4 regions of the Neobacillus sp. NPDC097160 genome follow, and region 1 is predicted to be linked to each of the others. Evidence: predicted binding sites of a transcription regulator. Region 1 holds the regulator's gene; each other region holds the start of a gene.

Region 1 (3,159 bases):
CTTTATTCGTCATGACATTCCCGTTGACCATACCCGAACCATGACATTCAAATACTACACACTCTATATCGCTGTTAACTGTTCCTTTTCCATTGATAGTTACATGGTGAAATTCCCCGCCGTTTGCTGACCCAAAGCCGTTAAGATTCAGGTCTCCCCTTTTTTTCGTATCCATGGTCATTCTCCTTTATAATAGTTTCGCTTTCATCTCTTCCATACATTTCACAAGAGAAAGCTGCACAACGATTTTCGTTCCCTGTTCAAACTTTATTTCCTCCGTATTTATGAGTAAAAAGCACGATGAAACCCCCAATTTTCTTGTCAGCACGATTTCCCCGTTTTTCTGTTTGATTAATCCCCTATTATCCTTTACGACTTGAAGCAGCATTTTCCCTTCATCTAGGTTAATTTCCCCGGATTGCAGCAGCTTCTCTAATACATAGACTTCAAGAATTCTTGAAAAATCAAAATGTGATCCGCCCTTTTCATGCTCAAGATATAAGTCCATAACCGCACCCGAAACAATGTTACGTTTTACTAGTTCATCATTAGTGAAATGTAACTCTGTTACATTAGGAGAAAACATATCTGCCAGTTCATCCAAGGAAAGATTCTCTTTCATCGTCTGAATCTTGTCGATCCGTTCTAAGATCTTTTCTTTTGGAAAAAATGTTTCCTGGCCCGTAAACGTTGACTTTCGAACAAACCATTCCTCTGGAATGAGATCCTTTCGTTTCCAGCGATATAGCTGTCCGTACGAAATCCCTGCCATATCCAATAAATCCTTTTTAGAAATTAACTCCTCGCTCATTAGTAAAAACCCCTTTCTGTCTTATAATGTAACATAACACTGTTACGCATGTAAAGACTGAAAATAAAAAAAGGGCTATTCACCACTTTCTGTGAATAACCCACTTCAACTTATTCTTCTATTTCCTCTGTCTCTGTCGGATAATGCTTTAAAAAGTAAATGAGTGATTGCAGTTCTACTGCTAAGTCGATATGATGAACCCGAATGGACGGAGGGACATTTAATCTTGCCGGGGTAAAGTTTAATATCCCTTTCACATCAGCTTTCACAAGTCGGTCGGTAATCATCTGTGCTACGGGAGCCGGAACGGTTAGAATCGCAACTGATATTTGTGCATCCGTCAGCACCTTTTCCAATTCATCCATATTGTAAACCGGTACCTCGCGGATTTTGGTTCCCATTTTTGCCGGATCGACATCGAAAGCACATTCTATTTTTGTGTTATTATTTTTTAAAAAATTATAGTTTAAAAAGGCCGTACCAAGATTACCTACGCCAATTAACGCAACCTTTGTTAATTCATCCTGGTCGAGTGTTTTACGAAAGAAGGTTAGTAAGTAATTGACATTGTACCCATAGCCTTTTTTCCCTAATGCACCGAAATACGAAAAATCGCGGCGAATCGTTGCCGAATCGACCTTAACCGCTTCACTTAATTCCGCAGATGAGACCCTTTGCTTGCCGGAAGTATGCAGGTTTTTTAAAAATCGATAATAGAGGGGCAGCCGTTTGGCTGTCGCCTGTGGTATCTTCATCGTTTCATTACTCATAATCTCCCACACCCCTTTAAATTTTAGTTAACGATCATTTCACTTGTTCAGTTCGCTTAAAGTCACCATTTTTTCCGCCCGTTTTCTCAACTAAATAGGTCGGTCCAATGACCATGCCTTTATCGACTGCTTTACACATATCATAGACGGTTAAAGCACAAGCTGAAGCGGCTGTTAACGCTTCCATTTCCACACCCGTGTTCCCTTTTGTTTTAACCGCTGCAGCAATTTGTAATTGATAATTTTCTTGCTGACCCTTTTCCCATGAAAAGGAGATATTTACCCCTGTTAAGGGAATTGGATGACACATCGGAATGAGATCCCAAGTCTTTTTAGCCGCCATGACTGCCGCAACCTGAGCTACTGCTAAAACATCACCTTTTTTCATGTCATGATTGGTTATTTTTTCAAAAATTTCTTTACTAACCGTTATGCTGGAATGAGCCAGAGCGGTACGTGCCGTTTCCAGTTTGTCGCTGACATCGACCATCTTTGCTCTGCCTTCTTTATTAAAATGAGTAAATTCTACCATAAAAAATATCCTCCTATCCAAAAATAATACACTATTTTTCCTTTTATGTGTGTGAAACTTTGAACTTTTTTATCTGAGTAAAGACATCGCCTGATACTGAAAGACTAGCGCTTTATTGCCGACATTCCCTTTATACGGTACACTACTAGTATGTACAGAGGTGAATAAAGATGATTTTGTTGCAGGTTAATCAACTACAAAAATATTATGGCGCTGACCTTATTTTATCGAATATAAAGCTAGAATTACAAACGCGGGACCGAGTTGCCCTCGTCGGTCGAAACGGCGCTGGAAAATCGACATTATTGAAGATTATTGCCGGCCACTTGTCACATGATGGCGGTGAGATTATCAAGCCAAAAGAAGTGACGATCGGCTATTTAGCGCAAAATACCGGCCTTGAATCTAATTTGTCCATTTGGGAAGAAATGTTGACTGTCTTCGAACCGCTTCGCACGATGGAAAAATCACTGCGCAATCTGGAAGTGCAAATGGCCGATCCTAATGTGTTCGAAAACACGGTGAAATACGAGAGAATTATAAAAGAATATGATCAGCTCCAAGTGCAATTTAAGGAACAGGGAGGCTATCAATACGAAGCAGATATGCGCTCCGTCCTGCATGGGTTAAATTTTCTCGAAAGTTCCCTAATGATTTCTAGTTTAAGCGGCGGACAGAAAACCCGGCTAGCCCTTGGCAAGCTGCTGTTAACGAGACCCGATATCTTAATTCTGGACGAGCCCACAAACCATCTGGATATTGATACCCTATCATGGCTCGAGCAATACTTGCAGGGCTATGATGGCGCGATTTTAATTGTTTCCCATGACCGCTATTTTTTAGATAAGGTTGTTACACAGGTCTATGAGGTATCACGAAAGCAAATCGCGCGGTTTACGGGTAATTATAGTTCTTACCTTGAACAAAAAGCCGCTAATTATGAGCGCGACATAAAACTTTATGAAAAGCAGCAGCAAGAAGTCGATAACCTAAAGGACTTTATCCAACGGAATTTAGCGCGGGCCTCGACGACAAAACGAGCACAA
Region 2 (3,159 bases), on a different contig from region 1:
ATTTGCAATATTTAAAAGATGAAATTGGCTGTGAAAATTGCTCAACTGTTTACTGTAATATAGAATAAGACGAATTCCACGTCTTTTTTTCACAAGGCTGTCTCACCATCGTGAGGCAGCCTTGTTTTTTATACTTACTAATTATTTCTGTTCCTGCTTCTCTCTTAATGCTTTTGGAATGTAGACGCAGAATGGCTCGCTTTCAAGGTAGTCACCTGTCATGGCATATGCCCTTGACCTTGAACCGCCGCAAACATAGCGAAACTCACAGACACCGCATTTACCCTTAAATCCGTCTGGATTTCTTAACGCCTTAAAGATTGGAGATTCACGGTAAATTTCTGCTAATGGTGTTTCGCGAACATTCCCAGCCTTAACAGGTAATAATCCGCTTGGATAAACATCACCAATATGCGAAATAAACACAAAACCATTACCATCATTCACACCTTTAGGTGCACGCCCAAGCCCGTCGATGGAGCCGGTTAGGCCTTTTTCAGTTAAGGCAGATAAATAGTCGATTTCATCTGTCTGCGCCTTTGCTTCACGCATTTTTTGCTGAATAACTACACGGCGGTGATGCATTGCTTCTGTCGTTTTAATATCAAATGATACCCGTTTACTAAGATCATACAGCCAGCGTAAGACCTTTTCATGTTCAACAGGTGAAATCATATCTGAAACTTGACCTCTTCCAGTAGGAACAAGGAAGAAGACGCTCCAAAGCACACAATTTAATTCCTCCACCATTTTTGCCATTTCATCAAGGTATTCAACATTATACCTGGAAATAACGGTATTAATCTGTATCGGAATTTCAAGCTCATGCAAATATTTTATCCGTTCCATTGTCAAATCAAAAGAACCTGCAGTTCCCCGGAAGTGGTCATGAATTTCGGCAGTAGGTCCGTCAATACTAAATGCCCAGCGAGAAAGACCGACCTCTTTTGCTTTTTCAATCGCTTCTTTTGTTACATTCGGGGTCGCACTCGGTGTCATCGATACCCGTACTCCCATTTCCACAGCATATTTAGCGATATCAAAGATATCTTCCCTCATCAAAGGGTCGCCGCCTGTAAAGACAAGGATTGGGTTATTCATATCATATATTTGATCGATAAGATTTTTTCCTTCTTCGAATGATAGCTCGCGTGGATCTCGTGTGTATTGTGCATCTGCACGACAATGCAGACATTTTAATTGGCAAGCACGTGTCAGCTCCCAAATAACGATAAATGGATCTTTATTAAAATCTCGGTGAAAAGACAAATGAAACGCCTCCTAAACGGCCATTTCAAACTCAAACAGCCTTAATACTGTGTATTATAAAGGTGTTTATGTTTGAAAAAAGTGAACTATCTCACAACCTTGAGATTATATATGTCCGTTTTGTGAAGTATGTAGAATCAAAAAAAACAGCAGATCTTCTGCTGTTTTAGGAAATCGTTAAAACTTCATATTTTGCTGCCAGGTCAATGAAGTCGCCCATTCCGCTAATTTTTCCAACTGCCAATTTTTCTGTCACTTCATAATGATCAGCACATGTTTTACACGCTAAAATCTCGACACCTTTTGCTTCCAATTCCTTCAAATGCACCGAAACAAATGATTCTTCGGTCATCGTTAACACACCACTGTTCATACAAAAAACAGCTGCAGGAAGTTCTTCTTTTTGCTTTAAAATCGTAAAAAATGTTTCAAGGATATTCTCACCAAGAATTTGGTCACCCCTGCCAAGCTGGTTCGAGCTAACTAAAATCACTTTGTTTTTCATTTGTTTTTTAACTCCTTAGCGAATGCCTAAAGCAATTTTTGCATAGCGTGACATCATCTCTTTGTTCCAAGGCGGATTCCAAACAATATTTACATCCGTTTCTTTTATTTCAGGAATATCTGCCAGCGATCTTTTCACTTGGTCAACAATTGTTCCTGCAAGCGGACAACCCATTGAAGTTAAAGTCATTGTGATTGAGACTTTTCCCTCATCATCCATTTCAACATTATAAACTAAGCCTAAATTGACAATGTCTACACCTAACTCAGGGTCAATAACTAGTTCTAATGCCCCCATAATATTTTCTTTTAATTCTTCATTCATATGGATTCACTCCTTAATATATTTTTATTTACTTCATGGAAGGTTTTTATTACAATTTCCAAAAAGCGATTAATTAAATCTACTTCCAAAAGTATATAGTCTTTTAATGGCCTTTGGTGTGAATTTTTTTACAGTTTAGATATAAAATTGTTAACATAGGGAGTATAGAGATAAAAAGTTTCTATTCGTTTGAAAAAGTTATCTTAAATCTAGTTTATCATGTAAACAAATTTTTTCCTAAATCATTGCTTTCATTTAATGAAATTCAAAATTAGAAGGAGTTCATATGGCAGAGAGACATTTAATCGCATTAGATTTAGATGGAACATTGTTAAAAGATGATAAAACAATTTCCCCTAAAAATAAGGAAATAATCCAAAAAGCAAGAGCGGAAGGCCACATTGTCATGATTGCAACCGGAAGACCTTATCGTTCCAGTGAAATGTATTATCACGAATTGGAGCTAGACACACCAATTGTTAATTTTAACGGCGCATTCATGCATCACCCACGCAACAATAACTGGGGATTTTATCATGAGCCGCTTGATATCAAGGTAGCAAAAGACATTGTCGAGGCATGCAGAAGTTTTCATTTTCATAATATTATCGCCGAAGTGATAGACGATGTTTATTTTCATTATCACGATGAAAAGCTATTAGATATTTTTAGCTTTGGCAATCCAAAAATCACCACAGGTGATCTACAAAATTTTCTAAACGATTCACCTACAAGCATGCTGATCCACACAGAGGAAGATCAGCTTAAACAGATTCGTGACCATCTATCTGAGGTGCATGCTGAAGTGATTGAGCAACGAAGCTGGGCAGCCCCATGGCATGTTATCGAAATTATTAAGGTTGGTTTAAACAAGGCTGTTGGCTTAAAAAAGGCGGCTGATTACTTTGGGATACCAGCTGAAAGGATAGTTGCATTTGGCGATGAGGATAATGATTTGGAAATGCTTGAATATGCCGGACATGGGATTGCAATGGGGAATGCCATTGATCAAGTAAAAAATATCGCCAATGATGTGACCCTTAGTAATGAAGAAGACGGAG
Region 3 (3,159 bases), on a different contig from region 1:
ATACTTTAATGAGTATGTACCAATGATGAACAAGGCAATGAGTAAATTCTTCACAGTTGATGGCACGCCAAAACGTGAAAAGCAAAAACAAATCATGAAGAGTGTAACAGCTGAAAAAGGAACGCTTCGAGTATTGCAAGATATTTATCGTGCTTGGAAGGCGGTGAAATAATGTCAACGAAGAATATCGAGGAAAAACAGTACCTCCTCAGATTTAAGTGTGATACCAAATCCCATTTGACCATCCTTGACCATGATGTTTGCATGACTCAATGTCCCGATAAAATTTGTACAGTATTTTGCCCGGCTGAGGTTTATAAGTGGGAAGGGACACGCATGCAGGTAGGTTACGAAGGCTGTCATGAATGCGGCAGCTGCCGAATTGGTTGCCCATACCAGAACATTAAATGGGAATACCCTAAAGGCGGACATGGGATTGTGTTCCGACTTGCTTAATTCCTAAAATTTAAAAAGTGCTGTTTGCCATTTGTGCAAGCAGCATTTTTTTGGATAAGAAAGCAAAATGTCTACTTTGAGAATCAAGAAGCCATACGCTTTTATCACTATATGTAGGTTTTTTCACAAGTAAGGGTAAAAAGAAGGTGAAGCAGAAGATAAATATTTAGGGGTTTAGCTTATTTTCTCTAATAGGGCTGCTGAGGAAAGTTCATCTTTTTTACTTAATGCAACTAATGTAGTAGCAAGTGCTATTGCATCATCCATTAACCTCAAAGTTGCTGAACAATAATAAGGCTTTCTCCAATTGAAATCACCTTCACCATCAGCAGGGTATATACTCACTTTCCAATTATAGTATATGTTTGGCTGTGGGAGCTGTACCCCTTCAACGGCAATCAGCCAATGAGTGGAAGGTGAATCAGAGTAGAAGCTTTCAGATTCCTGCAGGGACATTCGGTCATTTAATCCAATCGGTATTAATGCCTTTTGATAAAAGTCATGGTAATTTGGGGTTTTCATCTATTTTTGACCTCCCTTATAAGTTCTAACTATATTATATGAGCCTTTCAACATTTTTTGTGTGATAATTGGTAAAACTTTTCAAAAAAATTAAAGCGTTTTCATAAAAATGTCAAAAACATCGCATCACTTTTACATTTGCTTATTAATGTGACATCAATCACTACATAAATAAATGGTTACTTTTATACTTGAGACAAAAGAAAACGATAGAGGTGAAGGATTATGAGTGGCTGCATGAGTGATTTTGGGGGAATGCCCCAAGCTGAATTAAGCGAAGGACTTAAACAATTAAAAAGTGAACACCCGCCGTTATTGGATCAACTAGAAGGATTATACGGATTAACGCAGAAAATTGATCAAGAAACAGATGCAGATCATAATTTTGGAGAATTAATAGTAAAAGTTAAAGAATTTAAGGCAGCGTTAGATCCGCATTCAGAAGGAGAAGAGGGTGTCCTTTTTCCGATGATGGGTGTCTATATTGGGACAACTTCCGGACCGATTGCGGTGATGGAATATGAGCATGATCAAGCAAAAGCAAATATCGGTGCCTTTCTAGCGAAGGCAGAAGCTGGTCAGACATCAACAGATGAAAAGAAAAAATTAGCGGAATTAATTCAAAATGCCTATTTTATTTTGACCGAGCATTTCTCCAAGGAAGAAAACGTGTTATTCCCAATGGCAGAAAGAATGCTGACAGGTGAGGAGAAGGCGGAATTATACCGAAAAATTAAGGAAATAAAATAAGGATGGGCGCGAGCCCATCCTTATTTTATTTGATTCCATTCCCAAACCTTTTGATCTGATGGGAGGAGGAAAGCAATTAAACCCAGTAGAGGCAATAACCCAAGCCAGGTGATCATTGATTGTAGGCCAATCCAGTCTGCAATGGATCCCAGCCCGACTGAACCGATTGCCCCCATTCCAAACGCAAGGCCAACTGTCAAACCCGACATCGTGCCAATTTTCCCTGGGACTAATTCTTGTGCATACACGACAGTAACGGAAAAACTAGTCATTAAAATAAATCCGGTAAGAATAAGGAAGATAAAGGCCACGGTTGGCGATACATAAGGTATGAGAATAGAAAAAGGCACAGTCGATAACATGGAAAAGGAGATAATGTTTTTCTTTCCAAATCGGTCTGACAGCGGCCCGCCAAAGAAGGTACCAATGGCTCCAGAAACTAAAAATGCGAATAAAAAGATTTGCGATTCTTTAATCGTAAGGGAATATTCTTTAATCGCATAAAATGTGTAGAAATTGGTGATACCGGAAGAATACCAAGTTCTTGCAAAGATTAATAGCAGAATCAAGGCTAATGTATTTTTTACTTCTTTGGATAAACCTTGCTTCTTACTTACATTAGTGCTCTTTTTCTTTACTGGATTAGGAAAAGTTATTAATCTCTGATTATACCAATTGGCAATATAAATGAGCAAAATGACCGCAAGCGCAGCAACAAGTGTAAACCAGGATGCGCCAATTTGTCCAAGTGGAACTAATATTAATGCGGTAATGACTGGGGCTAACGCTTGACCAGTATTCCCCCCCACTTGATAAATAGATTGTGCAAGCCCCCTTCTCTTCCCTGCAGCCATATAAGCCACCCGTGAGCCTTCGGGATGAAAAACTGCCGAACCCAGGCCGATAAAAAGGACAGACAAAACAATCATCGCAAAACTAGGTGCAAACCCCAATCCAAGGATGCCGAATAATGTAAATGTGAGACCAATTGGCAGGGCATAGGGCATTGGCTTTTTGTCAGTTAACATCCCTACTACTGGCTGCATAACAGATGAGACCATATTTAATGAGAATGCAATGATTCCAAGCTGGGTAAAGCTTAAACCCATTGATTTTTCTAAAATGGGGAACATAGCTGGTACAACAGCTTGAATGGCATCATTCAATAAATGGCAAAGCCCGATGATAAAAAGAATTTTAAACATAGTGGATTCTGATGCTTTTGGAACCTTCGTAGGTAAAACTGCTTGTTGATTCATTGTATCCCTTCTTTTTTAACTTAATATTTTTCTATCTTATCTTACTACTGAATGAACAAAATAAGAAATATTTATTTCTATTTTCGAAACATTTAAATTATAATGGGAGAAAATAGATGGTTATAGGGGGATATATGGAAAATTCAGTTGAAGTTTTATTTACCCAAAAGGT
Region 4 (3,159 bases), on a different contig from region 1:
AATTTGTTAAACGCAACAATATTTCTAAAGAAAAATACGAATTCCAAATGCTTTATGGTTTTAGGAAAGACATGCAGCTAAAATTAGCAAGTGAAGGATATAACTTCTGCACCTATGTTCCATTTGGAAATGACTGGTACGGATATTTCATGAGACGTCTGGCAGAAAGACCGCAAAATTTAAATCTTGTTGCAAAGCAAGTTTTTAACAAAAAAACCAACACCATTATCGGTGTTGCAGCAGGGGCATTTTTATTAGGAAAAATGACATCTTCTAAGGATCAGAAGAAAAAACGTAAATAGGTTGAATGTTTAAGTAGCAAACGAAAAAGACTACCCAGCATTATTAGTGCGGGTAGTCTTTTTCGTTTGCTGAAAAGGGTAACTATTTTATTTTATTATCACTATCAAAATAAAAGAAAGGGTGTCAGGCACCATTTGTAACAGCGTTGTAGGAGAAATTGGCGTCATCCCATTGGTATAGGCCTTCTTGGAGTTTTATTATGGAATCAAACGGGCGCTCGATTGAATATTCTTCTTCAAGTTGCATTACATTTATGCTGTTTTTTTGTTGTTCAAGCAGTTGTTTTTTTAATCGAAGCATATCTGTTTTAGAGGCAATCCGTATAATTTTATCCAGGGTAATCTTTTTTTCGCTGATTCCATAGCTATTACATATGCTCGTCTGAAAACTTTTGTTATATTGAAGCATCATGTGTAAATCATTGATACATGCCACACCAAAAACCTCTTTTATGACATCCTCATAGCGCAGCTGTGTGCCTGTTGCAAATTTAATAATATTTTTCTCTGGGTTCTCTAAGAAATAAACTGTTTCAATTGAATTTTCCATATTTAACACCTTTTCTACAATTATTTCTTTCGCAATCGCAAGTTCATCAAAAGGCAGTTTATGTTAGGACCAAAACTATATTGACATGGCCTTTTTGAACCTATTATCTATATGTTGGCTCTATTAAATCTGTTCATTATATATAGTATAACATACTTTGTAACGAAAGACGGTTAAGTGGTTTGATTAATGTAGAATTTTGTCGAAATTCACACTACTACAAACAATAAACAGCAGTTTTTAGCAGCTAAATACCAAGTCAATTTTGCGTTATTTTGTTTGTAAAATTCCTTCAATGAAATAGTTAAAAAAAGTTCACAAGAATGTGGGATAAATTCCTATAAAATAGAAGTATGTTAAATGTCTCACAAACAAAAGTTTTTGTAAAAAGGAGTAATCGTATGGGGTACAGTAAACCCGAAGAAATTTTAGAAATAACTGTTGGAAATGGAGTTAAAAAGGTAAAATATCCAACTGGACAAACGTTGATATTAGGTTTTGAAGCAGGTGCATTCATTGCATTAGGATACTTGTTGTTCATTCGTGTGACGGCGACATTATCACCTAATTTAGAGGGATTAAGCAGTTTGATTGGTGCATCCGTGTTTCCAATCGGCCTTATCCTTACCTTACTTGCAGGCGGGGAATTGTTAACGGGGAATATGATGGCTGTGCCACTGGCAAGGATGGCGAACAAGGTCAGCACCAGGCAAGTATTCTTTAATTGGTTCCTTGTTTCGGTCAGTAACTTTGCTGGCGCTATTTTTGTTGCCTACTTTTTCGGCCATCTTGTGGGACTAACTGAAACAGCACCTTACCTTACGAAGACAATAAGTATCGCAGAGCACAAGCTTGAAGCATCGTTTATCCAAGCATTTATTTCCGGGATTGGCTGTAATTGGCTTGTTGCGGCGGCCGTGTGGCTTTCTTACGGCGCAAATGATATCGCCGGAAAAGTTGCCGGCATTTGGTTTCCGACGATGACCTTTGTAGCTATCGGATTCCAACATGTTGTCGCAAATATGTTCGTTATCCCTGCAGCGATCTTCGCCGGCCATTTTACCTGGCTTGAATATGTAGGTAATTTTATTCCGGTATTTTTAGGAAATGCTGTTGGCGGCACCATTTTTATCGCGATGGCTTATTGGTACGCTTATAGAAAAAATGAACCGCCATATTCCAAGGCAAATGTTATTAAGTCTATGGAAAAAGTGGGGTAATAGTAGAAGCTCTCCGTGTTTCCTTTATCTCAGTTGGAGCGCTCCACAAGGAATTCTTCGACAGCATAAGCATCGCACGAAGAAAAAGCGTTAGCTTTTTCGAGGAGGCCATACGCCGCTGACCAGGGCGCTTGCGCTTTTCTAATGCTTTGTAACTTTCCTTTAATTTTTGTGATCGCCCTGTAATATAGACATGTTGAAAGGCATAAAATGGGTGAATGAGAGTCATTCCGATCGAATATCCACAGTAAAAGGGTCGGACATCAAAGAATAAAGAGAAAGAGGAGAAGTTGTGGGAAATGGTTAAACGGACATGGGCAGTTTCCATTTTATTAATTGGTAGTTTAATAGGACTGGCGGGGTGTTCAGAAAAGACGGCTAAAGAAACCTCTCAAGATGGGAAGGTTACCGAACCACAGGAGAAGCCGAATCAAAAGCCGCCGGAACCCCCAAAGGTAGAAGAACAAAAACCAATTGTCGTAAAAGTCATTGACCCGAATACGAAAAACATTTTAAAATCTTTTTTACCGGTAGATTTAGGATTTGAGACAGATCCAGAAACATATAAAAAAGAAATGGAAAAATGGGCGAAGGAGTTAGCGAGGGGAACAGAAACTATAACCGGATATGACCAGCGTATGGTGCTTGATAAGATTGATGCAAATGGTCAGGTCATTAAAGGAATGTCTCAGATTATTCTAGATGAAGCCGAATTAGTGGAAAGAGTAATGACGGCATCCATCACGGGTGGTGATGTCGAACTTCCGCTGGTTGTGACCGAAAGCGGCTATAAACCTGAAGATGTTGCCCATTTAAGTGAGGTAGTCCTTTCATCCTTCACGACTTACTTTAATATCGGGGTGGTGGGCCGATCAAAAAATATTGAGCTATCGGCACAAGCCATTGATAATATTATTGTTGGAACTCAGGATATTTTCTCCTTTAATACAACTGTTGGCCCTAGTGACGTTGAACATGGGTATCAACCAGCTAAAGAGATTGTTAATAAGCAATTAGTCGATGGAATCGGCGGTGGTATTTGTCAAACTTCTTCAACCTTGTTTAATGCTGTTGATCAAATAGGTGT

Evidence for each region. Region 1 encodes Rex, which represses fermentation and respiration genes when NADH is low (regulators of the CRP and FNR family bind a similar motif). Its sites were predicted from a motif close to TTGTGAAATATTTCACAA; they were not measured.
Region 2: a site for Rex is predicted at 1,349-1,366, ahead of ACIQXV_RS25080 (TIGR04053 family radical SAM/SPASM domain-containing protein). Genes of this name have one in related genera too.
Region 3: a site for Rex is predicted at 1,048-1,065, ahead of ACIQXV_RS22315 (hemerythrin domain-containing protein). Genes of this name have one in related genera too.
Region 4: a site for Rex is predicted at 1,206-1,223, ahead of ACIQXV_RS09545 (formate/nitrite transporter family protein). Genes of this name have one in related genera too.

The regions. Positions count from the first base shown of each region.
Region 1 is NZ_JBIWDU010000022.1:87,350-90,508, forward strand. It holds gene ACIQXV_RS25475 (polymer-forming cytoskeletal protein) at 1-175, opposite strand, end outside; gene ACIQXV_RS25480 (YhbD family protein) at 188-811, opposite strand; gene ACIQXV_RS25485 (redox-sensing transcriptional repressor Rex) at 922-1,581, opposite strand; gene moaC (cyclic pyranopterin monophosphate synthase MoaC) at 1,616-2,113, opposite strand; gene ACIQXV_RS25495 (ABC-F family ATP-binding cassette domain-containing protein) at 2,284-3,159, shown strand, end outside.
Region 2 is NZ_JBIWDU010000021.1:92,368-95,526, forward strand. It holds gene ACIQXV_RS25075 (Crp/Fnr family transcriptional regulator) at 1-68, shown strand, start outside; gene ACIQXV_RS25080 (TIGR04053 family radical SAM/SPASM domain-containing protein) at 142-1,269, opposite strand; gene ACIQXV_RS25085 (DsrE family protein) at 1,436-1,774, opposite strand; gene ACIQXV_RS25090 (metal-sulfur cluster assembly factor) at 1,790-2,098, opposite strand; gene ACIQXV_RS25095 (Cof-type HAD-IIB family hydrolase) at 2,385-3,159, shown strand, end outside.
Region 3 is NZ_JBIWDU010000017.1:105,313-108,471, forward strand. It holds gene ACIQXV_RS22300 (FAD-dependent oxidoreductase) at 1-172, shown strand, start outside; gene ACIQXV_RS22305 (ferredoxin family protein) at 172-456, shown strand; gene ACIQXV_RS22310 (hypothetical protein) at 631-978, opposite strand; gene ACIQXV_RS22315 (hemerythrin domain-containing protein) at 1,204-1,728, shown strand; gene ACIQXV_RS22320 (MFS transporter) at 1,749-2,987, opposite strand; gene ACIQXV_RS22325 (phosphotransferase enzyme family protein) at 3,122-3,159, shown strand, end outside.
Region 4 is NZ_JBIWDU010000005.1:247,691-250,849, reverse strand. It holds gene ACIQXV_RS09555 (proline dehydrogenase family protein) at 1-302, shown strand, start outside; gene ACIQXV_RS09550 (hypothetical protein) at 427-852, opposite strand; gene ACIQXV_RS09545 (formate/nitrite transporter family protein) at 1,254-2,072, shown strand; gene ACIQXV_RS09540 (VanW family protein) at 2,372-3,159, shown strand, end outside.